Regions from separate parts of the Brevibacillus sp. FSL K6-2834 genome, predicted to be linked through region 1. Evidence: riboswitches for the same ligand, from Rfam matches in the RefSeq annotation. Region 1 holds a riboswitch; the other holds the start of a gene.
What was found. Region 1 has a riboswitch for S-adenosylmethionine ahead of metH (methionine synthase). Riboswitches for the same ligand answer to the same signal wherever they lie in the genome.
Positions count from the first base shown of each region.

Region 2: it holds a riboswitch for S-adenosylmethionine, as region 1 does, so the genes downstream of both, NST96_RS24015 (ABC transporter permease) here and metH (methionine synthase) in region 1, are expected to answer to the same signal.

Region 1 covers NZ_CP151945.1:2,260,786-2,273,128, reverse strand. The annotation lists gene NST96_RS11195 (NADPH-dependent FMN reductase) at 3-554, opposite strand; gene NST96_RS11190 (NAD(P)-dependent oxidoreductase) at 614-1,255, opposite strand; gene NST96_RS11185 (hypothetical protein) at 1,417-1,980, opposite strand; gene NST96_RS11180 (transposase) at 1,982-2,776, opposite strand; gene NST96_RS11175 (Rrf2 family transcriptional regulator) at 3,103-3,543, opposite strand; gene NST96_RS11170 (histidine phosphatase family protein) at 3,576-4,163, opposite strand; gene NST96_RS11165 (AAA family ATPase) at 4,192-4,713, opposite strand; gene NST96_RS11160 (bifunctional homocysteine S-methyltransferase/methylenetetrahydrofolate reductase) at 4,943-6,811, opposite strand; gene metH (methionine synthase) at 6,844-10,290, opposite strand; SAM riboswitch class I at 10,392-10,492, opposite strand; gene NST96_RS11150 (YjcZ family sporulation protein) at 10,692-10,796, shown strand; gene NST96_RS11145 (AraC family transcriptional regulator) at 10,964-11,824, shown strand; gene NST96_RS11140 (hypothetical protein) at 11,915-12,343, shown strand, end outside.
Region 2 covers NZ_CP151945.1:4,922,658-4,935,000, reverse strand. The annotation lists gene NST96_RS24035 (HAMP domain-containing sensor histidine kinase) at 203-1,534, opposite strand; gene NST96_RS24030 (response regulator transcription factor) at 1,524-2,222, opposite strand; gene NST96_RS24025 (hypothetical protein) at 2,366-2,902, shown strand; gene NST96_RS24020 (multicopper oxidase family protein) at 2,933-5,056, shown strand; SAM riboswitch class I at 5,483-5,587, shown strand; gene NST96_RS24015 (ABC transporter permease) at 5,704-6,636, shown strand; gene NST96_RS24010 (ABC transporter permease) at 6,641-7,588, shown strand; gene NST96_RS24005 (ABC transporter ATP-binding protein) at 7,602-8,624, shown strand; gene NST96_RS24000 (ABC transporter ATP-binding protein) at 8,617-9,573, shown strand; gene NST96_RS23995 (peptide ABC transporter substrate-binding protein) at 9,602-11,233, shown strand; gene NST96_RS23990 (hypothetical protein) at 11,314-11,478, shown strand; partial or broken gene NST96_RS23985 (SRPBCC domain-containing protein) at 11,616-12,037, opposite strand; gene NST96_RS23980 (metalloregulator ArsR/SmtB family transcription factor) at 12,034-12,343, opposite strand, start outside.

The DNA of each region.
Region 1 (12,343 bases):
ATTTATTTATTGGATGGCAATTGTTTATACCACGCAATAAAGTTGTCGACAACTTGATCCAGAAAGGCGATGGTCGGCTCGTGGTTCAAATGACCGGCTTCATCAAATTTTTCATGGACAGCGCCGATGTAGACTTCATTCCCAGGCATGATCGGAGATGAGACGCCTGGAGAGAACAAAATATCGCGCAAATGCTGCTGGGCGCGGACTGAGCCAAGCATGCCCATCGATGAGCCTGCGACCATGGAAGGTTTCCCGATCATGACCTTATCCACGCGCGACAGCCAGTCAATGGCATTCTTAAGTACACCCGGGATGGAGTAATTGTATTCCGGCGTTACCCATAGTACCGCATCGGCAGCGGCAACCTTGCTTTTGAATTCCTTTACGGCTTCAGGCGGATCATTCTCGATATCCTGGTCGTAATGCGGGAGATCCCGGATCGGCAAAATTTCGATCTCCAGACGGCCGTGGTAGCGTTTTTGCATAAATTTGGCGAGCTTCAGGTTGAAGGATTCCTTGCGAATGCTTCCTACGAGAGCAACTACTTTCATGTGCGATACCTCCAAGCGGTTTTCTTCGATTTAGTTGACTTTGGTTTCGCGGCTGCGAATCACTCTGATTCGGACGAAACCGTAAAACGCTCGTTTCGATGCTGCGGATTCTCGATTTCATCCAGTACTGCAATCGCAAAGTCCGCATAGCTTACATAGCTTTGCCCTTTCGCATTCACCAAAAGATGATCTTTTCCTTTTTGGTAAGCTCCGGTTCTCTTCCCTTGCGGATCAAAAAAGGCGGATGGACTGATAAACGTCCATTGGATGCCCGTAGATTGCTGCAAGTCCTCCAGGTTCTTTCCTTGGTTTTGCGCGGTCGCCAGATACTCCTTCGGAAAGTCCGGCGTTTCCATGACACGTGTTGTCTTTGCCTCGTCGATAAACAGGCTTCCTGCTCCGCCGACAACGATCAGTCTTGTAGATGGGGCAGCTTTCAACGCTTCGATCAATACTCTGCCTGCTTCAACATGGAGATGCTCACTGCCCGGCGCTGCACCGAATGCATTTACCACCACATCAAAAGCTTTCAGGTCCTCTGCAGTCAATTGAAAAACATCTTTCTCCAAGACGGCCGTCTTTGGCGCTGTCAGCTTGGATGCATTTCTCACGATTGCCGTAACCTCATGGCCTCTTTCAATCGCTTCTTTCGCAATGAGGCTCCCCGCTTTCCCTGTGGCACCGATTACTCCGATTTTCATTATGATTTCCTCCTACCATTTTTTATTAGCGTAACCATAAAAAAATAATTGTTGCGGATGAGGATTTGCCATCAGCAATACCATCCGGTCGAAACGAAAGGAAGGATGGATGCATCGTTGTAACGTTGTAAACCACAACATTACAACCAGTCTAAAAAAAACTACGACTGACCAATTAACATACAGTAAGCATTTTCGGCCTGTTCCAGGTACACACTTGGATTCGTTCGGAATCGTCTGCGTTTGGTAGCTTCACTCAAACGAGCAGACCAACGCAGGCGTTCATTTTTAAAATCAAGGTAGCTTACAGACTGAAGTCTACTTAACACATTACTCTGGTGAAGTGCGTCATCGACAAATACGACCATTTCACCACTTCGGAGGATATATTCGTTCCAACTTCTCAGACCCGTCATCCGTCGATGCCGGGTCTTCGTCTGGCGGAAGAAACGCTCATGGTCGTTGTTCGTTCGTGGGACATGCGGATGGTCGTAACACGTAAACAGGCCTTTCCAAAACCCTCGGGAGTAGCTTTTCAGATTTGCAACCATTGGCAAGTCGTCTTTGCTGGTGTACGTCTGTTCAACCCAATCTAACAGATGCTGCATATGAAATCGAACCGTTTCACTTCGTTTATCTATGCTTGGATTCAAGATCCCGGCAACGTGGTGAATCGGTTTGGACCAGCGCATCACGGTAGCATATTGCTCTTCAAAATCATCCAATTTATCGAAAATTCTGATTAGGTTTTTGAGCAGAGAGGGCCCCTTTTTTACTCAGGCATCGTTCGAGGGAAGCCTGAATGGCTCTAGCATTTTCATAAACACGTATGCCCGGTAGATCGAGTGGGGGATTGCCGTCTTCGAGGAGCACAGAACGAATGGCCGCCACGTAATCTTTTGCCACCTCTGCTTCTGTAGAGGCATCGTTTTCGATTCGCTTCTCGACTTCGCGAATACCACGGAGGCTCTTCTTGATTCCTGTCTTGAGCTTGCGGTCTAAATCGACAACAGGCTTTGCAATGTCCTTTAGATAGTGGTATTGGCAGTATTGGTACGGCACGTCCGGCAGTAACGATTCCATGGCCATTCGGATGGATTGTTGACCATCCGTAACGATCCCGATGATGGGAAATCCCAGTTCGATAACAGGCAGGATGAGTTTCTTAAGTTCTTCTGCGGAGCTACTCTTTAGATTTTGTGCAGACAGGATCGTTCCGCTGAATACTTCTCGTATGACATAGAGCGTCTCATTGCCTTTCTCGGGCTGAACACCGTCCATGGAAATCATGATACCGCCACGGTCCTGAACAACTTGCTTGAGTGCTTGCTTGACGTGATCCGTCACGCTAGCGCGGAGCAAGGTAAGATAACGTTCGTACAACCGCTGAGAATTGCGTTCTGACGTGGTTACCCCGCGCTGATTCAACGTTTCCGTAATTTCGCCGATTGTCATATGTTGCTTAAACCGAAGCTGACCAACCAACGCTAGCACGTCAAAACCGTAGGAAGTGTGTTTCATGCTGAGAAGCTCAGCTTCAGCGGATTTGTAATAGGTTCTGGGGTATGAGCAATCTGCGTTGCTGCAAGCATAAGCCATACTCCAAGCTTGGATAACACCGGCAAGTGTGATGACATTCTTTTTCCATGCGGTATGATGTCGCCTGAGTTTCGTGCCACAGTGCGGGCAATGCTGTATCTCTGGCCGAAAGTATATTTTCTTTTCAGGAATGACACGATTCTTGGGTAAAGGCATGAGAAGACCTCCGTCAAATAGGCTAATGACTAACTTCGACAGAGGTCTTGGAAATCCTTGTTAGTTAATTGGTCAGTCGTAGAAAAAAAAAATCATTTAGCACCGCTCTTTATCTTTTGCGTGAGCTGATTCACTACCTCGTCCACCGTTATATCTGCCAGGAACTGCTCCATTACATTTTGGGCGCGGGTAAATATGAGCTGCAGGACGGCTTGTATGTTCGCTCCGACCGGACAATCCGGGTTTGGCTGCTCATGCAGGTGAAAGAGCTGGTCTTCCTCAACTACGTCAACCGCTCGAAAGACATCCAGCAAACTGATTTCATCCAGACCTTTCAACAAGTAAGCTCCGCCAGTTCCGGCGCGGACATTGACCAATCCCGCTTTTTTTAGCTGTCCCAATATCCTGCGAATCGTTACAGGGTTTGTATTTACACTCCCTGCAATCCATTCGGAAGTTCCATGTGCATCCTTGGCGATTGCCAGCAAAGACAGGATGTGGACAGCAATGCTGAATCGACTGCTGATTTTCATTTTGTTTCATCCTTCCGTTGTAATCATTATAGCTACAACGAATTCCAAATGTCAACACTGTCTTTGCGTCTCCACAGCCTGGTGACCTCTTTCAGCTCTGATCCGTCAAAGGACAGCTTGTATATATCCGGCATATCGAGCTGTTTCCAAAAATCAAAACCGTAGCGGCTGTCAAAACCATTCATAATCAACACCATGAGATTGCCATGGGTGCCGATTACGATATTTTTCCCTTTTAGCCTGCGTAAAACTCGTTTAATGGCCTTTACTCCGCGATCCTGCGCCGCTTTATTGGACTCCCCTCCATCCCAGGAAAACCCCTCGTCTTCCCAAACTCGCGTGATCGCAGCATGAAAATCCTCCACGGGTTTCTCGCTCAACACTCTCTCCATGAAGTCTTCCTCGATCACGATTTCCTTCTCAAGGCTTACGGCAATCCCTTCAACTGTTTGAATGGCTCGCCGGTATGGACTTGAAAGCACGTGGTGAATATTCTCTTTTTTTAACAGCTCATTCACTGTTTGGGCATCGCGCAAGCCTTTTTCCGACAACGGTCTTGTCCGCTCCTCCGGCGTATAATCGGAATGGGCATGTCTAACGAAAATGATATTGGTTCGCATCGTCTCTCACCTGCATGATCATCAGTAATTACTGCTTTGTGCCAAAGTATTTCTCCATCTCGCTGTTATCCTTCAGAACGACCAATTTTTCGCTGTATCGACCCAACATTTTTTCAATTTCCGGCTTGCTCTCGTTCTCAAAATGGGCATTCCAGACAAACATGTTGCGAAAAATCCGGAAAGTAGGCTTGTAGTTTGCCCGCTCCAGCCCAAGCTTTTGCCGGACAAACCTTTTGATGATCCGAAAAGTCCTTGTGCGATAGCTTGTATCTAAAAAGATAATCAAATCGGCCCGCTCAAAGCTTGGGTGTACCCATTTATGGTGTACGCCTTCGACAATCCAAACGTCCGCGCTTGTGATCTCACCCAGAAGCTCGTCTCTTTCCTCGTCCGTTCTTCTTACATCTCCCGTTTTGAACCGCTTCCAGACAACGTTGTCCAATTCGTAAAACGGAACATCCAGTTTGGCTGAAAGCAATCGTGCCAAAGTTGTTTTTCCGCTTCCGACAGAGCCGATAATATGGATTTTGGTTGGACCTTTTTTAGCCATGAGACCACCGTTTTTGCCATTATTTTTTAACCTATCTTCTCCGCAAGCGTCGCTTTTTCCTTTACCTTTTACGCCCGTCCTGTTACCGGCAGCACGCGATTCCAAGAAACCTGCCTCGATAAACCGTCTGTGTTTTTTTCCCCTCTGACAAAAGCAGAACCCTTGCTGTCGAATGCCGAAATGATCGGTCCGCCAAACAAGGGCTCCTTATTACATTGTATGCTGCCTGTCAGGCCTGGGCAGAAGCTTGCAGCAGGCTGCTCTTTTGCCGTACGTACTGGATCAGCTCTACACTCATTGCGTAATAGTTGAACGGCGTAATCAGATAGATGCCATTGAAGATCGGGATCGCTGCGTCGAGCAATTCTTTTGCCATCTTGATCCCCTCTTGTCTGGCCTCCTCGCCTTGCACCTTGCGCATGCGCGCCAGCGCTTCGTCCGAGAGCTTGATCCCCGGCACTTCATTGTGCAGGAACTCGGCATTCCGCTGGCTGGTCAGCGGCATGATGCCGATGAAGACCGGGATGTTGATGTGCTTCGTCGATTCGTAGACAAGCCGGATCGCTTCCGCATCGTAGACAGGCTGCGTCATGATAAAATCGGCACCGGCCTCCACTTTTTTCTCCAACCGTTTGATCGCCGCGTCGATCTGGCGAACATTCGGGTTGAAGGCTGCGCCCACGATAAACTGCGCCTTCTGTTTCAGCGGACGTCCCGAGAAGGATATGCCTTCATTCAGCTGCTTCACCATGCGGATCAGATCAAATGACGTGACATCGAACACCGAGCTGGCCCCTGGCAAATCCCCGAACCGGGACGGGTCCCCGGTCACGACGAGAACCTGGTCAATGCCGAGAGCGTGCAAGCCCATCAGATGCGATTGCTGCCCGATCAGGTTGCGGTCGCGACAGGCGATGTGAATCAGCGGATCCATCCCGTACTGGCTTTTCATGATCGCGCCGAGCGCCATATTGCTCATCCGCACATTGGCCAGCGAGTTGTCGGCCAGCGTTATCGAATCGGCCCCGGCCTTGTGCAATTCACAGCACCCTTGCAGGAAGCCCTCGGTATCGAGGTCCTTCGGCGGGTCGAACTCGACGATAATCGTCGTACCTGTTTTCACTCGTTCGACGATGCTGGGCTTTTGTCTGTCCCTGACATTGTAAGACGACAGGGAGGGCCGTTCATTTTCCGTCTCCGAAGGATTCACCCTCACCTGCGGTGCGAGTCCATGCAGCGCGTCGGCCATCGCCTTGACGTGCTCCGGCGTCGTACCGCAGCAGCCCCCCAAGAGACGGACGCCTTGTTCTCTGAGCCGCTTTGCGCTTTCCGCAAAATACTCCGGCGAAGACTTATACGCGTACTCTCCATCGGTCAAGCCGAGCCGTCCCGCATTGGGAAACGCGGAAAGAAGCGTCCCCTCCGGCACCTGGACCCGCTCATATGAACGCAGGATTTCGGCCGGACCCAAGCGACAGTTCAAACCGACGATGTCAGCTCCAGCCTTTTGAAGCAGCGAGAACGCCTCTGTCAGGGTGTAGCCATCGCGTGTACGGCCCACCTCCAGCGTTGCCAGTTGGCAGATCAGCGGCCGATCTGTCAGCGGACGGATGACGTCGATTGCCAGCAGCAGCTCCTCGACATCGAGGAACGTCTCCAGAATCAGACCGTCGACACCTGCATGGATCAGGGCAATTGCTTGCTCTTCGAACTGGTCGCGGAACTCATCCATCGCCTTCTGTCGGACCCGCCCCGCCAGAATCGAGCCAATGCTGCCGATCACAAAGGCATCTGCCTTCGCTGCTTCGCGGGCAATCGCCACAGCAGCCCGGTTGATCCGCGTCACTTTATGCTCCAGGCCATAACGGGACAACGCATCCCGATTGGCACCGAATGTGTTTGTTTCCAAAAGCCGCGCACCGGCGTCGTAATACGCCTTGTGCACATCATGCACGAGCTGGGGGTTGGAGAGGCACAGCTCTTCGAAGCTGACGCCGACCGGCACACCTGTCCGGTACAACTGCGTCGCCATCGCCCCATCCCCGATCAGCAGATTGTCTTGCAAATATGCGCGCAAATCTTTTTTATTCGCTGACAAAATCCATCCCTTCTCTCCATAACATCTCGACCTTACAATTCAAAAACGGATGGGCCCGCATTGAAATACCGCGCCTCCGGATGAGAAAACACCATCGCTGTTACAGAGGCCTCCGGTTCCATCATGAAGCCTTCCGTCAACTGAATGCCGATGTCCTCCGGCCGCAGCAGGCGGAATAACTGGGCCTGATCTTCGAGGTTGGGGCATGCCGGGTATCCGAAAGAAACGCGGATGCCCTGATAACGCGCGCCGAATCTCTCCAGCATCGTCATTTCCGCAGGGTCCGGGAAGCCCCAGCTATCCCGCATCACGTGATGGACCCGCTCGGCAAATGCCTCGGCCAGCTCCAGCGCCAGCGCCTGCAAGACGTGGGATCGGAGATAGTCGCCCTTTTGTTTCAAACGTTCCGATTGTTCTCGAATGCCGCTGCCCGCCGTGACCGCCAGGAATCCGACATAGTCCATTTCGCCGCTTTCCACGGGCCGCAGGAAGTCCGACAGACAAAGGTACGGCTCCTCTGGCTGGCGCGGGAACTGGAAGCGTTCCAAGACCCGCGAATGATCCTTGGCGTCGTAGATCAAGATCTCGTCTCCATTCGCCTGTGCGGGGAAGAACTGATAGATCCCGTTTGCTGTTATCGAGCCTGCCTGTACTGCTTCCGCAAGCAGCTCCTGCACCAGATCGTGAAGCTCCGTCACCTTCTCGTCTCCGCTCTCCAGCAATTTGTCTACATTTCCGCGAACGCCGAGATGCTTTCCGAGCAGCATCCGCAAATTGAGATACGGCCGGAGATGGCTCAGCGGATAGTTGCGGAGCACATGCCGTTCACAATCGGGCGGGAGGTAGATCGGCTGTGTGCGGCTGACGGCGGAACGCTTCGGTTTGGACGGTTTTTCAACTTCGGGCGGGGCCTGGGCAGAAGCCGCAGCCTCGATTGCCTCCTGCTGCTCGGCCCGGAGCTTTTCTCTTGCTTCCGGGTCCTGCAGTCGATTAAACAGCTCCAGCCCGTCCATTGCATCCTTGGCGTACAGAACGATTCCTTTGTATTCGGGTGCAATCCGGTTGGACGTAAATTTACGTGTCAGTGCCGCTCCGCCTACCATCAGCGGCACGTCGATGCCAGCCTCGCGCAAATCCTGCGCGGTAATGACCATTTGCTGGGCCGATTTGACCAACAGACCGGACAGACCGATCGCATCCGGCTTCTCTTCGCGGCAAGCGGCGATCAGCTGCTCCGGCGGAACCTTGATCCCCAGATTGACGACTTCATAGCCGTTGTTGGAAAGGATGATCTCTACCAGGTTTTTTCCGATATCGTGGACGTCGCCTTTTACGGTGGCCAGCAAAATCTTCCCTTTTGCCGCCGACTCCGTTTTTTCCATAAACGGCTCCAGGAATGAAACGGATGCTTTCATTACTTCGGCGCTCTGTAGTACTTCGGCCACGATCAGTTGGTTGCTGTTGAACAGGCGGCCCACTTCTTCCATCCCGGTCATCAGCGGCCCGTTGATAATTTCCAGCGGCGCGTATTTTTCCAAAGCAAGCTTCAAATCTTCTACCAGTCCGTCTTTGGAGCCTTCGACGACATACCGCGCGAGTCTCTCTTCCAGTGGAAGCGAGGACACCTCGACTTTGGCTTCCTTTTTCTTTTCCCGGTAATAATCGGTAAAGGAGGCAAGCGTTTCGTCCTTTGTCTCGAACAAAAGAGCTTCAGCCAGCTTTCTCTCTTCTTCAGGGATGGAAGCATAGCGCTCCAGCTTCTCCGTATTGACGATGGCATAATCGAGACCAGCGACTGTCGTATGGTAGAGGAAAACGGCATTCAGCACTTCCCGACCTGCGGCCGGAAGACCAAACGACACGTTGCTGACGCCGAGAATGGTCTTGCACTCGGGCATCGCTTCTTTGATCAGGCGAATGCCTTCTACTGTCGCCTTGGCAGAGCCGATGTACTGTTCGTCTCCTGTACCGACAGGAAACACGAGCGGGTCGAAGATGATGTCCCGCGGATTGACGCCAAACCGGTTTACCAAAAGGTCATAGGAGCGTTTTGCCACTTCCAGCTTTCGCTCGGCGGTGACAGCCATGCCGGTCTCGTCGATAGTTCCGACGACAACTGCGGCCCCGTATCTGTGGATCAAGGGCACGACTTGCTCGAACCGTTCGAGCCCGTCTTCGAGGTTGATCGAGTTGAGAATCGCTTTCCCTTGGGAATATTTCAACCCCAGCTCCATGACGCGCGCATCCGTGGAATCGATCATGAGAGGCGCCTTTACTTTTTTCACAATATATTGAAGGAATTTTTCCATATCGCCGTACTCGTCGCGGTCCGGGTCGGCCAGACAAATATCGATGACATGAGCCCCCCGCTTCACCTGTGCCCTTGCGATATCGGAAGCCTCCTCGTATTGTCCGGCTGCGATCAGATCGCGAAATTTCTTGGACCCGATGACGTTCGTGCGCTCCCCGACCAGCAGCGGGCGGTTGTCCTGTTCCACGTAGACGACATCGATCCCGGACACGGCGCTGACTGCATGCTCTTGCCGGGCACGCGGCTTGCAGTCTTTCAAGGCTTCGGCCATCGCCCGGATGTGGTCGGGCGTGGTTCCGCAGCATCCGCCCGCCACATTGAGCCATCCTTGCTCGGCAAATGCCTTGACTTTTGCCGCCAGCCCTTGCGGAGTTTCGTGATAGTGGCCGTTCTCGTCCGGGAGACCGGCATTGGGATAACAGCTCACGGCACAGTCTGCAAGACCGGATAGCGTGCGGATATGGTCGCGCATGAACTCGGGACCGGTCGCACAGTTCAGCCCGATGCTGACAGGCTTGAGGTGCTCAAGCGAGACGTAGAACGCTTCGATGTTTTGTCCCGCCAGCGTCGTGCCCATCGGCTCAATCGTCCCCGAAAGCATGACCGGCACTTCCGTCCCCAGCTCATCAAAAGCCTTGCGTATGCCGATGCCGCCCGCTTTTACGTTCAGCGTATCCTGCGAGGTTTCCAGAAGCAGCACATCCGCTCCCCCGATCAAAAGCCCTTTTGCCTGGCGGTAATACGACTCGACCAGCTCGTCAAAGGTGACCCCGCCCGTCAAAGAAAGCGTCTTGGTCGTCGGGCCCATCGCCCCTGCCACAAAGCGAGGCCACTCAGGCGTGGAATAGGCATCTGCGGCCTCGCGAGCGATTTTGGCAGCGGCGATGTTGATCTCCAGGTCCTTTTCCGCCACGTCATACTCGGCCAGGACGATGGACGTAGCGCCAAATGTATTCGTCTCGATAATATCGGCACCCGCCTCCAGGTACTTTTCATGGATCGAGCGGATGACGTCCGGCCGGGTCAGGTTCAACAGCTCGTTACAGCCGTCGTATTCCTCTCCGCCGAAGTCCTCGGCAGTCAGGTTGGCTTGCTGCAGCATTGTTCCCATCGCGCCGTCCAGTATCAGAATTTTTCGGTAAAGCTGTTCGCGAAAATTCGGTTTCATGGCAGACTCCTTTTCTCAAAGCAGATCATCTCAGATAAACAAAAAACCTCTTCTGTGTGCAGAAGAGGATTTGTCCGCGAATACGATACGCCTGACGCATCCTCTCATCTTTCAAAGCACACGGCTTTGCTGGAATTGGCACCTGAAAATTCCGGTTGCCGAGGCTTCATCGGGCCAGTCCCTCTGCCTCTCTGGATAAGAGATGTCGCTTTTTTATTCGATTCGTTCCAGTAATTGCAAGGTTTGAAAGTATCTTAACACCCCCCCTCCCCCGCGTCAATGAAGAAATTGTCCGTATCCACGCAAGTCCGGCGCCCATATTTGCCCCATATAGTCAATCGCCCACACTCTTCATGACTCCCGTGTATAGACTAAAGCATATCGGAAAGGAGGAAAACGACATGAGTACATCCTACTGCGGAAACAATATCTTCGGTGACAGCTTCGCCCTAGTGCTCGTTCTGTTTATCCTGCTGGTCATCGTAGGGTGCAATAACGACTGCTAAGCAGCTGCTTGAAAAAGGGGCCTGGAATCCAGGCTTCTTTTTTCTTGTCCAACAGGTGCACTTTGAAGAAATCAAGCAATCACTTGCCAAATCGGCACAGATTATCAAAAAACATCGTCTTCCCGGCTGTACAATAGGAGTAGCACATCTGGGAAATGGAGGCAGGTATGGATCACTACGAGCGGATTCAATGCGCAATCGAATTTATCGAAAAGCATCTTCAAGAGGAGGTGAATATCGCGGATATTGCCGCGGAAGCCTGTTTTTCCGCCTTTCATTTTCAACGGCTGTTTCAAGCGATCTCCGGTTTTTCGGTTCACGAGTACATACGAAAAAGAAGGCTGAGCGAGGCCGCCGTTTTGTTGAAACAGACGCAAACAAGCATCCTTGATCTGGCTATCGCCTGCCAGTACGGCTCCCAGGAGGCGTTTACCCGTGCTTTTGAAGCTACTTTCGGCATCACCCCGGCCAAGTTCCGAAAGGCGAACATACCTATTTCCCTGCAAAAGAAGCTGGATTTTTTGGATGATCAAAAACGAGCAAAGGGAGAAATAAGCATGAACAAACCAAACATTGTGCAATTAAACAGCATTGCCATCGTCGGGTACGCCTACAAGACAAATCTGAACAACGAAAGCTACTTTGAGGACATTCCCCGCTTCTATGCCGATTTCGGAAGGAATGGACACTATATGCGGATTCCCAACAAAGCCGCCCCTGACATGGCATACGGCATTTCGTGCGATTTCCAGGATAACGGCGACTTTACGTTCATCGTCGGCGAAGAGGTAAAAAACCTGGATGGCGAGCTGGAGGATGGCTTTGTCCACTGTCTGCTTCCGGCAGGGAAATACGCCGAATTCAGGGTGATCGACTCTGTCCAAAATACAAGAACCTATATTTACGGCACCTGGCTTCCGAATTCCAACTACGAGCGAAGAGAAGGACCTGATTTTGAAATAACCGATGTCCGCCAGTCCGTGTACCCGGATCAAATGAAAATAAAAATTTACATACCGATCGACTAGTGTTCCAGTCCGCCCGCTGTCCCCGCTCATTGTCAATCCATGCCCCTTTTGCTATGATGAGGTCGAAGCCAAGCAAAGGAGCGAAACGCTTTGGATCCACTACACCCTTGTGACAAGCACGAATTCCTATCGCGTATCGAAACGGTAAAAGAACTGGAACAAACCGACTTCGAGACATATTCTGTCGTGAAAGACAGCGAAAATGGCCAACACTATCTCCGGTATTCCTTTACACATATCAATCTGTCCGAAGGGGGCAGGCGCGACGAATTCGACCACTTCCTGCCGCTTGAATCGGACGATGTTCTCGCGATTCTGTTCGGAGAGCAGGCTTATCAGTTTCCGGACAACTGGAAAACCGCCTATCTTCGCAGCGGCACGGATGAGCGGCTGATGCCATTCGACCCGAGTGAAAATCACGATCTGGAAAAGGACGCGGAGGCGGAGTTGGCTCTGCTCGAGAAGCTGCAGCAGTTCAAGCAGCAATGGAATGCTGCCGAAGACAAAGAATCGCTGACC
Region 2 (12,343 bases), 2.7 Mb from region 1:
TCAACTGAGGACAGGAATGTCTAATGGAGCGGGAGTGGAACGGGGGTGATAGCAACTATCCCCATACTTTTTGAAGAGGGAGTCCCTGCTTAGTTCGAGCCAGGTCGACAACATGCTGAATATAGGCAGTTTTTGCTCGGCCCTCATTGTCGGAATGATATTGTTCAGCCATCAGAGTCTGTCACAAGATTGCCTCCATCCGTCACATCGGCAAATAGACTTTGAACACAGAACCTCTCCCCACTTCGCTTTCCACCTCAATCCACCCCTGATGAGCCACGATGTTCTGCTGCGCGATCGCGAGCCCGAGACCTGTCCCGCCGCTCGGGCGGGCACGGGAATGATCCGCTCGATAAAAGCGGTTGAAGATATGAGGCAAATCCGCTTCGGGTATGCCGACCCCGTTGTCTTCCACCCGGATACAGGCGTATGGCTGCTGCCGGTCGGGCAGGTGTACGGTTTCCGCATGGAGGCGGATTTGGCCGCCGGGATTCGTATAGTAGATGGCGTTCGACAGGATGTTATACAGCGCTTGGAGAATCCGGGATTTCTCAACCGACACAGGAATATTCTCTTCTTCGGCGTGCACGGAAAGCTGTATGTGCTTATCCTCTGCCATAAACCGGGTCTTCGCCGTGACATCCTCCAACAACACGACCAGGTTTTCCGTTCGCGGGTGCAGTTCCATCATGCCGGCCTCAAGCCTGGACAAATCCAGTACATCATGGACCAAACGCGACAGCCGCAATACTTCATCGAGAAGGGAAGCTTGCTTGGCCGGAGAAAGGGGGGCCCCGGTCTCATGAGCCAGCTCCAATTCCCCTTGAATGATCATCAGCGGCGTTTTCAATTCGTGGGCGACATCGGACATCAGCTGTTTTCGGGTTCGTTCCGCGGCTGCCAGCGAATCGTTCATCTCCCGAAGAGCCTTGGCAATCGCTCCAAATTCATCTTTCCTTTGTTCCGGAAAGATGGCTGCAGCGTCGCCTTTTTTGATGGCCTCGATGCCCGCGATGATTTTGCGGATAGGGCTTGTCAGTCTCCAGGACAACAAAAAGATGGTCAGCAGAGCCGCGACAAAGGTGAACAGCAGGGAAGCGATGCCGATATTGGGCAGTATGCCGTACCACATCTTCTTAAACTCATACGTCTTGAACTGACTGTCGTTCATCACGTACAGCCTGCCGATCCTCTTGTCACCCGAGGCAAGCACGAGTTTGTAGCCGTCATTGCGTAGTTCATCCGCGCTTAGTTTTCCTTGCTGATACAGGAAGTTTCCATCTGCAGACAAAACGATTCCGGCAAAGGGGGCGGAATACTCAAACCTGGCATCGCCGACATGTTCCCATGAATTGCCGTGGTCCCTATAGAATTGTTCGAACTCTTTCTTTAGTGATTCAAAAGCAGCTTTATCCTCCAGATAAGCAAAATCACGAGAAATATAAAACTGTGCATGCGTGACGCCGAGCAGAAAAAGCAGGAGCAGCACGATCATTACGCTCATCGTCAGGAACAGCTTGGTTCTAATTTTCATGTTCCGCTCCGAATCGGTAGCCGAATCCGTATACCGTCTGAATGTAGTCGGAGGTCCGGCCGCCGTTCTCTATTTTCTTGCGGAGCTTGCTGATATGGGAATCTACCGTCCGTTCGTCGACGACAAATTCCTCCTCGAAAGCGTGCTGCAGAAGCTGCATGCGGCTGTACACCCGTCCGGGCTTCGACGCCAGCAGGTGCAGGATTTTGAATTCGGTTGGAGTGAGATGCAGCTCCTCTGTCCCTTTAAACACCTGCAGACTGTCCTCGTGAATCGTCAAATCGCCTCTTCGCAGCACGCTGCCGGACCCGTCGCTTTCATTTCTGTTCATCCGTCTCAAGAGGGAACGGACTCGGGCGGAAAGCTCCCTCAAGCTGAAAGGCTTTGTCAGGTAATCGTCCGCTCCCATTTCGAGGCCGACGATTTTGTCGGTTTCCTCGGATTTGGCCGTGACCATGATGATGCCGGGAGAGCCGATCTGTCTGAGCTGCCGGCAAATGTCCAGTCCGTTCATTTGCGGAAGCATCCAGTCCAGGAGCACAATATCCGGTTTGTGTTTTGCAAAGAGCTGCAGGGCCGTTTTGCCATCTATCGCTGTTAGACAATCGTATCCTTCGCTCTGAAGAAACGATTCGATGAGCGATGCGATTTTGATTTCATCCTCTACGATCAGAACTTTACTCCCCATTTTCAACCTCCCAGTACTGCCCATTTAATACCAACTTTATCGGATATCTGTGGCCCTCACAATGTGTAAATAGGTTCACCACAAGTTCGCAACATTTCGTTGGTAGGATGGCTAACAAAGAAGCTGTTAGGGAGGATTGGAGTATGGGTTACAAATTGTCGATCAGGAAAAAGCAATTGCTCATCATCATCCATGTGCTTTCGGTCGTCTGCTGGCTTGGCGGAGCGATGGTCATGCTGCTGCTCGGTATGTATATGCTGAAGGCGGAGAACGGCGAGCAGCTGTATTACACCTTGGACAATATGCATTTGGTCGATGTTGTCTTCATCCGGTACACCGCTGTAGTCGCGCTGCTCACCGGCATTGTCTTGTCCGTTTGGACGAATTGGGGGCTTTTCAAGCATTACTGGATCTTGATTAAGCTGATCCTGACTGTATCGTTGATCGGTTTCGGCATCGGGTATATGGCAGACTGGTTGTCTCAAATCGTTCGGATCGCCGAACAGGAGAGATTCCTTGCGCTCGGCGATGCTGCCTTCCTGAACACTAGTTATTCATTGATTGGCGGAGCCATTGCCAATATCGTCTCGCTGATCTTTATGACGGCGATCTCTTATTTCAAACCGTTTGGAAAAATCAAGCCGATCGTCCGGAAGCCCAAGCAAGAAGCGGCAAAATGACGAAGCATCCGATCACGAGGAGGGGAGACCATGTTTGAAACCATTTCCAGCATCGTGCTTACGATCTGTATGACCCTGTTGTGGGGGATCGCCGGTATTGTGGCAACAGGCCTTCCTTACTCGCAAACCAGCGACAGCTTGAAAAAGAGGAGAGCTTTCCTTCTGCGGGTGGGTGGCGCGGCGCTTCTTCTGAGTGCTCTGTGGTACGCGATCATCATCGGCCAACTCGTTACGAGCGGCTGGCTGTTTGTAGAGGGAACGGTCAAAGCGATTATCCCGCTGACGTTGCTTTCTCAATTGTATTTGACGGTAACGGTATGGCCCCGGTTAAAAAGCTTGCGGGACTCCGGTGGAGATGCACCGACGACGGAAGCGTTGCGCACAGTGGCTCATCCATCCGTACCGCTGTCCTTTTATGCGGCAGCGCTCGCATCCGGCATTGCTGCTTTCAGCACCGTCTTTGCCCAGCCTGTTCTGCCCGGCCCGTTTGAGGTCGTTCAACGGATGATGCTGGTTGCGCTCCTTTTGCTTGTGCCGGCGATTTTTGCAAGAAGAAGGTACGCGAAGGTTGTACGGGGGGAACCGCTTCAGCGCGGGCTTGTTTACAGGATGGTCAACTTCGTTGCTGCTGGTACGCTAACCGCCGTGGTCGCAATCGCCATCCTTGTATCAAACGTACTGGCGGGAGTGCAAGCCTCCAAGCTGCCGGAAGCATCCGACATGATGAATCACGACCGGATTGACGAAGGGGGCGGCGCGGCTACACGGATGTCTGCAGGCTCCGGGCATCATCGTCATGAGCAGCATGGCGCTCATCATCAAACCGGCACGGGGACAGTTGAAGTAGCAGCTCTGACCGGAGATATTTCCGCTCCTGCCGATGTGAAGTTCGAACTGGTGGCACAGCAAGAGAAGATACCGCTTGCGTCTGGAGCCGTGATCGATGCCTGGACGTATAACGGCGAAATCGCTCCCGAGCTCAGGGTGAAGCATGGCGATATGGTCGAAGTGAAGCTGATCAATAAAGATATCGATAGCGGAGTGACGATTCATTGGCATGGCTATAACGTGCCGAATGCAATGGACGGCGTGCCGGGGATGACGCAAAATGTCGTGAAACCGGGGCAATCGTTTACTTACAAGTTTCGGGCCGAGCAGGAAGGGACGTACTGGTTCCATTCTCATCAGCAAGCGTCGGAGCAAGTGGTGAAAGGGCTTTTCGGCACGCTGATTGTCGAGTCGAAGCAGGACGCGGAAACCTTTGACGAACAGTTTACCGTCATCAACCATCGCTGGACGACCAGCCAAGGGTATAAACATGCCTTTGGAAAAGAAGACGGTTGGCAAACGAAGCAGGTAAAGCCGGGGAAGAAAGTAAAGCTGAGAATCATCAATACGCATAAGCTTTCACAAAAATATCTTCTGCAGGGGACCGATTTCCGAATCACGAGCATTGACGGGATGCGGATTCAAGACCCGCAGCCATTGTCCGATCAAACAGCGTTGCGGCTTGGTTCGGGCGGCAGATACGACGTGACCTTCACGATGCCGGACCGTCCCGTTCTCTTTAAACTCGGCGATTACAAGAACACGAGCAATCCTGGCATCATTTTTTATACCGAAACCCCTCCGGAGGAACCGATCTTCAAGGCGGAATCTGCCGAGTTCGACCCGTCCGATTACGGTAAGCCCGTCACAAATGACGTCACGGCAGCGAAAAAATTCGATCGGGAATTCCAGATGATTCTCGGAAACGAGATGGGATTTTACAACGGCACGTTTCATTTTTTGTGGACGATCAATGGAGAGGTGTATCCCCGGGTGCCGACTTTTGTCGTCAAAGAAGGCGATAGCGTCAAAACGACCTTTGTGAATAAAAGCTTGACCGAGCATCCGATGCACTTGCACGGGCATCATATGACGGTTTTGAAGAAGAACGGCGAGAAGGTGAAGACTCCATGGCTTACCGATACGTTAAACGTGCTGCCCGGCGAATCGTATGAGGTCGCATTTGTCGCGGACAATCCGGGCATGTGGATGGACCACTGCCATAACCTGGATCATGCGGCGACCGGCATGATTTTGCATCTTATGTATGATCATGTGCGGGCTTCTTATGAAGTTGGGACGAGGTCTGGGAATTTGCCGGATTAGGCGATTGACTCCATGATGATAATGCCATATAAGGTTAAGAAAGAAAGGAAAGTGATGATATTGCTGTATTTATTTTCTTTCTTTACATTTCTTTTTTTAATAGGAGCATTGAAAAGTTTCTTTAGTTCTATCGAGTCTTTGAATAACTCCAATTTGACAAGATTTAAAAAAGCAGCAAACACATGTATAGTGTTTGGGATATTATTTGTTCTTTTTCTATTGATCACTATTGCTTTTATATTTATTACATTCCAGTAAGATAGAAAGTAACTATCGTCAGATCTCGTAAATTGATTTTTTTGTCCATTTCTATGAAAGCTGTAACAAATAAACAAAAATCAAATGCACTAAAACCGCATTGACATATCCAAGTAAAATGATAAGATAAAAAAGAATTTAGTGAATGAAATTTAACTTCATAAAACATTCTTATCGAGAGTGGTGGAGGGACTGGCCCGATGAAACCCGGCAACCTTGGTCTGATGGACCTTACGGTGCTAAATCCTGCGGAGTTATTCTGAGAGATAAGAAGGTGGGAACCGTACAAATCGCCCCTCTTCTTTCTGGAGAGGGGCTTTCTGTATGTATAATCCATAGTATTCGTATTTATTTACTTAGTATTACAATTGCACAAAGGAGGAAACAACGTGCTTCATTATGCGGTCAAGCGTGGCTTTCTCATGCTGGTTACGCTGTGGATCATTGTCACGGTGACGTTTGTGATCATGCACCTGATTCCGGGCGACCCGTTCGCGTCTGACGCCAAAATGCTTCCGGAAGAAGTCGTGAAAAACATGCGGGCCCAGTACAACCTGGATGAGCCGATCCCTATGCAGTACCTGCTCTATCTGAAAGGCTTGGTGCAATTTGACCTGGGGCCGTCCATCCAGTCCAAGACAAGGGACGTGAACACGCTGATTGCGGAGGGCTTTCCCGCCTCGGCTGTTCTGGGGCTCCAGGCGTTTCTTGTCGCGCTGGCAGGTGGGATCACAGTCGGAATCGTCGCGGCGCTCTACCAAAACCGGGCGTTGGATTTTCTGTCCATGTTCGCGGCCATCGTCGGGATTTCCGTCCCCAGTTTTATTCTGGCACCGCTGTTGATCAAATACATGGCGGTCAAATGGGAGCTTTTGCCCGTCGCGGCTTGGGGGAGCTGGGAGCATTCGGTTCTTCCGACGCTTGCGCTCGCCATCGGGCCGCTTGCCATTATCGCCCGATTCGTACGAGCCAGCATGCTGGAAGTCTGGCAGCAGGAATACATAAGCACGGCGGAGGCGAAAGGGCTTGGCACCTTTTCCATCGTCGTCAGACACGGGATGCGCAATACCATACTGCCGGTGCTTACCTTTGTCGGTCCGCTGTTTGCCAACCTGATGACCGGAACCTTTGTGGTGGAAAAGATTTTCGCCATTCCGGGGCTTGGCAAATACTTCGTGGAAAGCATTTTTAACCGCGATTATCCGGTCATTTTGGGAATGACTGTTTTTTACAGCTTTGTGCTCATTTTTACTTTGTACATCATCGACCTGCTGTACCGGGTGATTGACCCGCGCATCAGATTGACGAGCGGAGGGAGATAGCGTTATGGCCAATCAGGCAACACAACTGGATTCGCTGTTTCGACCTGTCGACCCAAGCCGGCTTGCCGGGGAAGAGCGGGAACGTCCCAGCCTCGGGTATTGGCAGGAGGTATGGCAGCGGGTATGCCGCAACAAGCTGGCGATGCTCGGGTTCTTCCTGCTCGCGGCGGTGGTGGCGCTCTCGATCTTCGGACCGATGCTCGTTCCTCACAGCCCGCATGAGCAGTCGTTGACGCAGGGGAATCTGCCGCCCTCGGGCGAGCACTGGTTTGGAACGGACGATCTGGGCCGGGACATGTGGGCGCGTACCTGGATGGGCGGCCGCATCTCTTTGTTTATCGGTGTGGTGGCGGCGGCCATCGACCTGGTAATCGGTGTGTGCATCGGCGGCATTTCCGGATACATGGCAGGAAGGAGCAGGCTGGGTGACCAAGTGGACAACATCCTGATGCGGCTGGCTGAAATTCTCTACAGCATCCCGTATCTGCTGGTGGTGATCCTGCTGATGGTCGTTCTGGAGCCGGGACTAGCCACGATCATTATTGCGCTTTCGCTGACCGGCTGGGTGGGCATGGCCCGCCTGGTCAGAGGACAGATCATGCAGATCAAGCGGCAGGAGTTTGTGCTGGCGGCAGAAAAGCTGGGCACCTCCCATGCCAAAATCATCATCAGGCATCTGCTGCCCAATACGATTGGCGTGATCATCGTCAACCTGACCTTTACGATTCCGCATGCGATCTTCGCCGAGTCGTTTCTCAGCTTTCTCGGTCTGGGCGTGCAAGCGCCGACGGCCAGTTGGGGAACGATGGCCAACGACGCGCTGGCGGTTGTGCTGAGCGGGCAGTGGTGGCGGCTGTTTTTTCCGGGATTCATGATTTCGCTTGCCATGTTCGCGTGCAACGCGCTCGGGGACGGTCTGCAGGACGCGCTGGACCCGCGCATCAGGAAATGAGGGGGAGTTCATCATGAAGCCATTGTTGGAAGTAGACCAGCTGCGCGTCTCCTTTCGCACGTACGGCGGAGAGGTGCAGGCAGTGAGAGGGGTGTCCTTTTCCGTGAGGGAGGGAGAGACGCTGGCCATTGTCGGAGAGAGCGGCTGCGGAAAAAGCGTGACCGCCCGGGCATTGATGGGGATGATTCCGCCCCGATCCGGCCAGGTAAAGAGCGGCAGCATCCGGTTTCGCGGGCGTGAGCTGACCCGGCTGACGAAACAGGAGTGGCAGCAGGTTCGCGGCTCGCAGATCGGCATGATCTTTCAGGACCCGATGACCTCGCTGAACCCGACGATGAAAATCGGGACACAGATTGCCGAAGGGCTGATCAAGCATCGAAAGCAGACGAAGGCGGAAGCAAAGGAAGAGACGCTGAAGCTGCTGGAGAGGGTGGGCATTCCGGAGGCGGCGAGGCGGTATGAACAATATCCGCACGAGCTGAGCGGAGGCATGCGGCAGCGTGTCGGCATCGCCATGGCGCTGGCCTGCCATCCAGAGCTGATCATCGCCGACGAGCCGACGACGGCGCTCGACGTGACCATTCAGGCGCAGATCCTTCGGCTGATGAAGGAGCTGCAGCAGCAGTTGAACACATCGATCATTTTGATCACCCACGATCTGGGCGTAGTCGCAGAGGTAGCCGACCATGTGGCGGTGATGTACGCGGGCGCAGTGGTGGAGAGCGGCCGGGTGGAAGAGATTTATGACAACCCGCGCCATCCATACACACAGGGGCTGCTGCAGTCTGTGCCGCGTCTTGCGGCAGGAAAAAAAGAGCGGCTGGTCCCCATCGAAGGGACTCCGCCGGATTTGTTTCGTCCGCCAGCCGGCTGTCCGTTTGCCGCCCGCTGCCGCTTTGCTATGGAAATTTGCCTGGCGCATATGCCGCCAGCCGAATCGTTTTCCGATTCTCATGAGGCGAGCTGCTGGCTGAACGACCCGCGTGCCCCGAAGGCGGAAGCGTGGATTGCAGCAGGGAGGGAGACATATGCTTGACAACATCGTGGAGGTGGAGAATCTCGCCAAATCGTTTGAGATTGGCGGCGGCCAACGGGTCAGGGCTGTTGACCGCGTTTCTTTTGCCATCAGGCGGGGGGAGACGCTCGGTATCGTCGGGGAAAGCGGCTGCGGCAAGTCGACGCTGGGCAGGACGATCGTGGGCCTGTACCCGGCTACTGCGGGGCGCATCCTGTTTCAAGGAAAAGACCTCGCCAGGATGGACAGACACGAAAGGCGGGAAGCAAACCGCCACATGCAGCTAATCTTCCAGGACCCGCAAGCCTCGCTTAATCCGCGGCTCAGGGTGGGCGACATCATCGCCGAAGGAAGCGACGCCTACGGATTGGCAAAAGGAAAAGAGCGGGAAGAACGCATCTACCGCCTGCTGGAGCTGGTCGGACTGCACCCCGGCCACGCCAAACGCTTTCCGCATGAATTCAGCGGCGGACAACGGCAGCGCATCGGGATCGCCCGGGCGCTTGCTGTGGAGCCGAGCTTTATCGTGGCGGACGAGTCCATCTCCGCACTGGATGTATCCATTCAGGCGCAAATCGTCAATTTGCTGGCAGATCTGCAGGCAGAGCGGGACATCACCTATTTGTTTATCGCGCATGACCTGGCGATGGTAAAGCACATCAGCGACCGGATCGGCGTGATGTACCTGGGGCAGATGATGGAGCTGGCACCGGGCGAGGAGTTGTTTGCAGCACCGCTGCATCCGTACACGCAGGCTTTGATCTCCGCCATGCCGGTCTCCCATCCTGCCCAGCGCGAAGAGCGGGAGCAGATTGTCCTGACCGGAGAGATGCCGAGCCCGATTCATCCGCCAAGCGGGTGCCCGTTTCGCACCAGATGCCCGGCGGCCCAAGGCGTCTGCGCCGAAGCAGCGCCGGAGTGGAAGGAGGTGAGGCGCGGACACTGGATCGCTTGCCATTTTGTACAGTAGACAGAGGAGAACAAGGAGGAAATCATCGATGAAAAAAGGATTGCTCGCTTTTGCCGCACTGCTGGCGCTCGCCGTGCCTGCGCTCTCCGCATGCGGCAGCGATAAGCCGGCTACGTCTTCCGATCAACAGACGGGGGCAGCCGTCAAACAAGTCATGACCGCCAATCTGCGGGGTGAACCGTACACATTGGACCCGGCATTCGCTTCCGATACCACCTCGTACTGGGTGATCGACCATCTGTACGAAGGACTGTACCGCTACGGCCAAAACGGGGACATCGTGGAAGGCGCAGCCGAAAAGGTGGAAGTCTCCCCGGATGGCAAAACCTACACGTTTACCCTGCGCCCCGAGATGAAATGGTCGAACGGCGATCCGGTAACGGCGCATGACTACGAATACTCCTGGAAGCGTGTGCTGAACCCGCAGACTGCCGCCTATGAACCATCTGCGCTCTACTACATACAAGGCGCGGAGGCGTACAACTCGGGCAAAGGCAGCGTGGATGACGTGCAGATCAAGGCAAAGGATGACCGCACACTCGTCGTCAGACTGAAAGACCCCATCACCTATTTCCCGAAAATCATGATGAGCCGCGCCTATCTGCCGGTGAACAAGAAAGTTGTGGAAGCGGACAAAAACTGGGCAGCGGAAGCGAAAGGCATCGTGACCAACGGCCCGTACACTGTGGAGAGCTGGGACCACAACAGTCAGCTGACCATCGCCAAAAGCCATAGCTACTGGGAAAAAGACAAGGTAACGATGGAGACCGTCCACTTCAAGATGGTGAACGAAGCGACTACCTACTACCAGATGTTCAAAACGGGAGAGCTTGACCTGATCGACTCTTTGCCAATCGACGTGATTGAGCAGGAAAAGGGAAAAGAAGAGTACAAATCGTTCCCGGACTACAGCATTTATACGTACACGTTTAACGTAGAGAAAGAGCCGTTCACCAACGCGAAAATCCGTCAGGCCTTTTCCTACGCAATCGACCGGGACATCCTGACGGCAAACGTGACCATGGGAGGCCAGCTCCCGGCGTACGGCTACACGCCATTCGGGGTGAAAACTCCTGCGGGCAAGGACTTCCGGGAAGAAGTGGCGCCATACTATCAGTTCGATCCGGCCAAGGCGAAGCAGCTTTTGGCGGAAGGCTTGAAGGAAGAAGGCTGGACAGAGCTTCCGCCGATTACGCTGAAATACAGCACGGCGGAAAACCACAAGAAGATCGCCGAAGCGCTGCAGGAAATGTTCAAGAAAAACCTGGGCGTGCAGGTGAAGCTGGAAAATCAGGAGTGGAAAACCTACATCGATACGTTCAAGCAGAAAAACTTCCAGATCGCCCGCATGGGGTGGAACGGCGATTACCTCGATCCGCTCGCGATGCTGGAGCTGTACACGGGGAAAAGCTCCCGCAACTTTACCAACTGGGCCAATCCGAAGTTTGACGAGCTGATCGAAAAAGCGAAGGTCGAACAAAACGAGGAAGCGCGCATGAAGCTTCTGCACGACGCCGAAACCGTGTTGATGCAGGATATGCCGGTCATCCCGATCTATTTCAACAACGAAAACTACCTCAACAGCAAAAAGATCGAAGGTATCCGCTTCAGCGTAACCGGGACACCGGACCTGCGCGGGGCAAAAAGATTGGCTGAGTAACCTCACGGACCCGGAATAAAATCCCTCAGAGGCACTCATAGTAAGAAGGGTGTTTACCGCAGAACAGGAGGGGGACAGACATGTCCAGACCGAACAACAAAAAGCCGAATGATCAGCAGCGGGAGTCGCAGGACTTTTTGGCAAAGCAGGGGGATCGAGTAGAGGGCGAGAGCGAGCTGGTGAAGCGGATGTACACGGAAAACGTGGAGCCGGTCGCTTCCGTCCAGCGAAACGAGATCGAATAAACGAAACCAGCGTGGTCGAAACGTCTGAGGGGCCATGGCATGGCACAGCAAAAAACCGGAGCGATTACGTGCTCCGTTTTTTGCTGTTTATCGCCTCGATACGGCTGTCGCCATTGATGCATAAATATTGAATGCGCTTATTGTTCCAACACCTTTTCAAGCTCGCCGCACCATTTGGTCCAGCCATACTTAGCTCCACCCAGTGCTTGGGCATTTGAGAATCCGGTTTGTTCGAGATGAAGGTTAACCTTTCCGTCCCCTACATCCTGCAGCGTCCAGGTGATCGTATGCTTCTCCTCTCCGCTGCCCCAAGTATAGGACAATCGGTGTGGCGGGTCCACGATAAGCACTTCGCCTTCAACAATTCCATCCCAATATTCGTTCGGTTCCGTACGAAACTGAAAACGGTGTCCTACGACGGGTTTAAAATCATTTTCCATTGCCTGACCGGTGTGGATGTTGACCACCCACTTGGCAAGCTTGCTTGAATCGGTCAAGGCGGTCCAAAGCTTCTCCATCATGTCTTGTACTGAAAATCCAGGGATAAGGTTAAACTCATTCTTCTTCCTCCTCTAATAGTTGGCTCAAGCGCAATATATTCGTACTCCAGAACTTGCTGTAGAAAGCCACCCAATCTTGAATTTCTCTGAGTGGAGAGGCGTTCAGCCTATATCGCGTTTCTCTGCCGACTTTTCGATCAAGTACCAGTCCGGCCTCTTTCAGGACTGTCAAATGCTTGGATACCGCTGTACGGCCCATTTCAAAATGCGTGGTTAACTCATGAAGCGGCATCTCCTCTGCCTCTGCCAACAGACGAATCAATCGGCGCCTGGTTGGATCTGCAATCGCGTCAAACACATCCCGC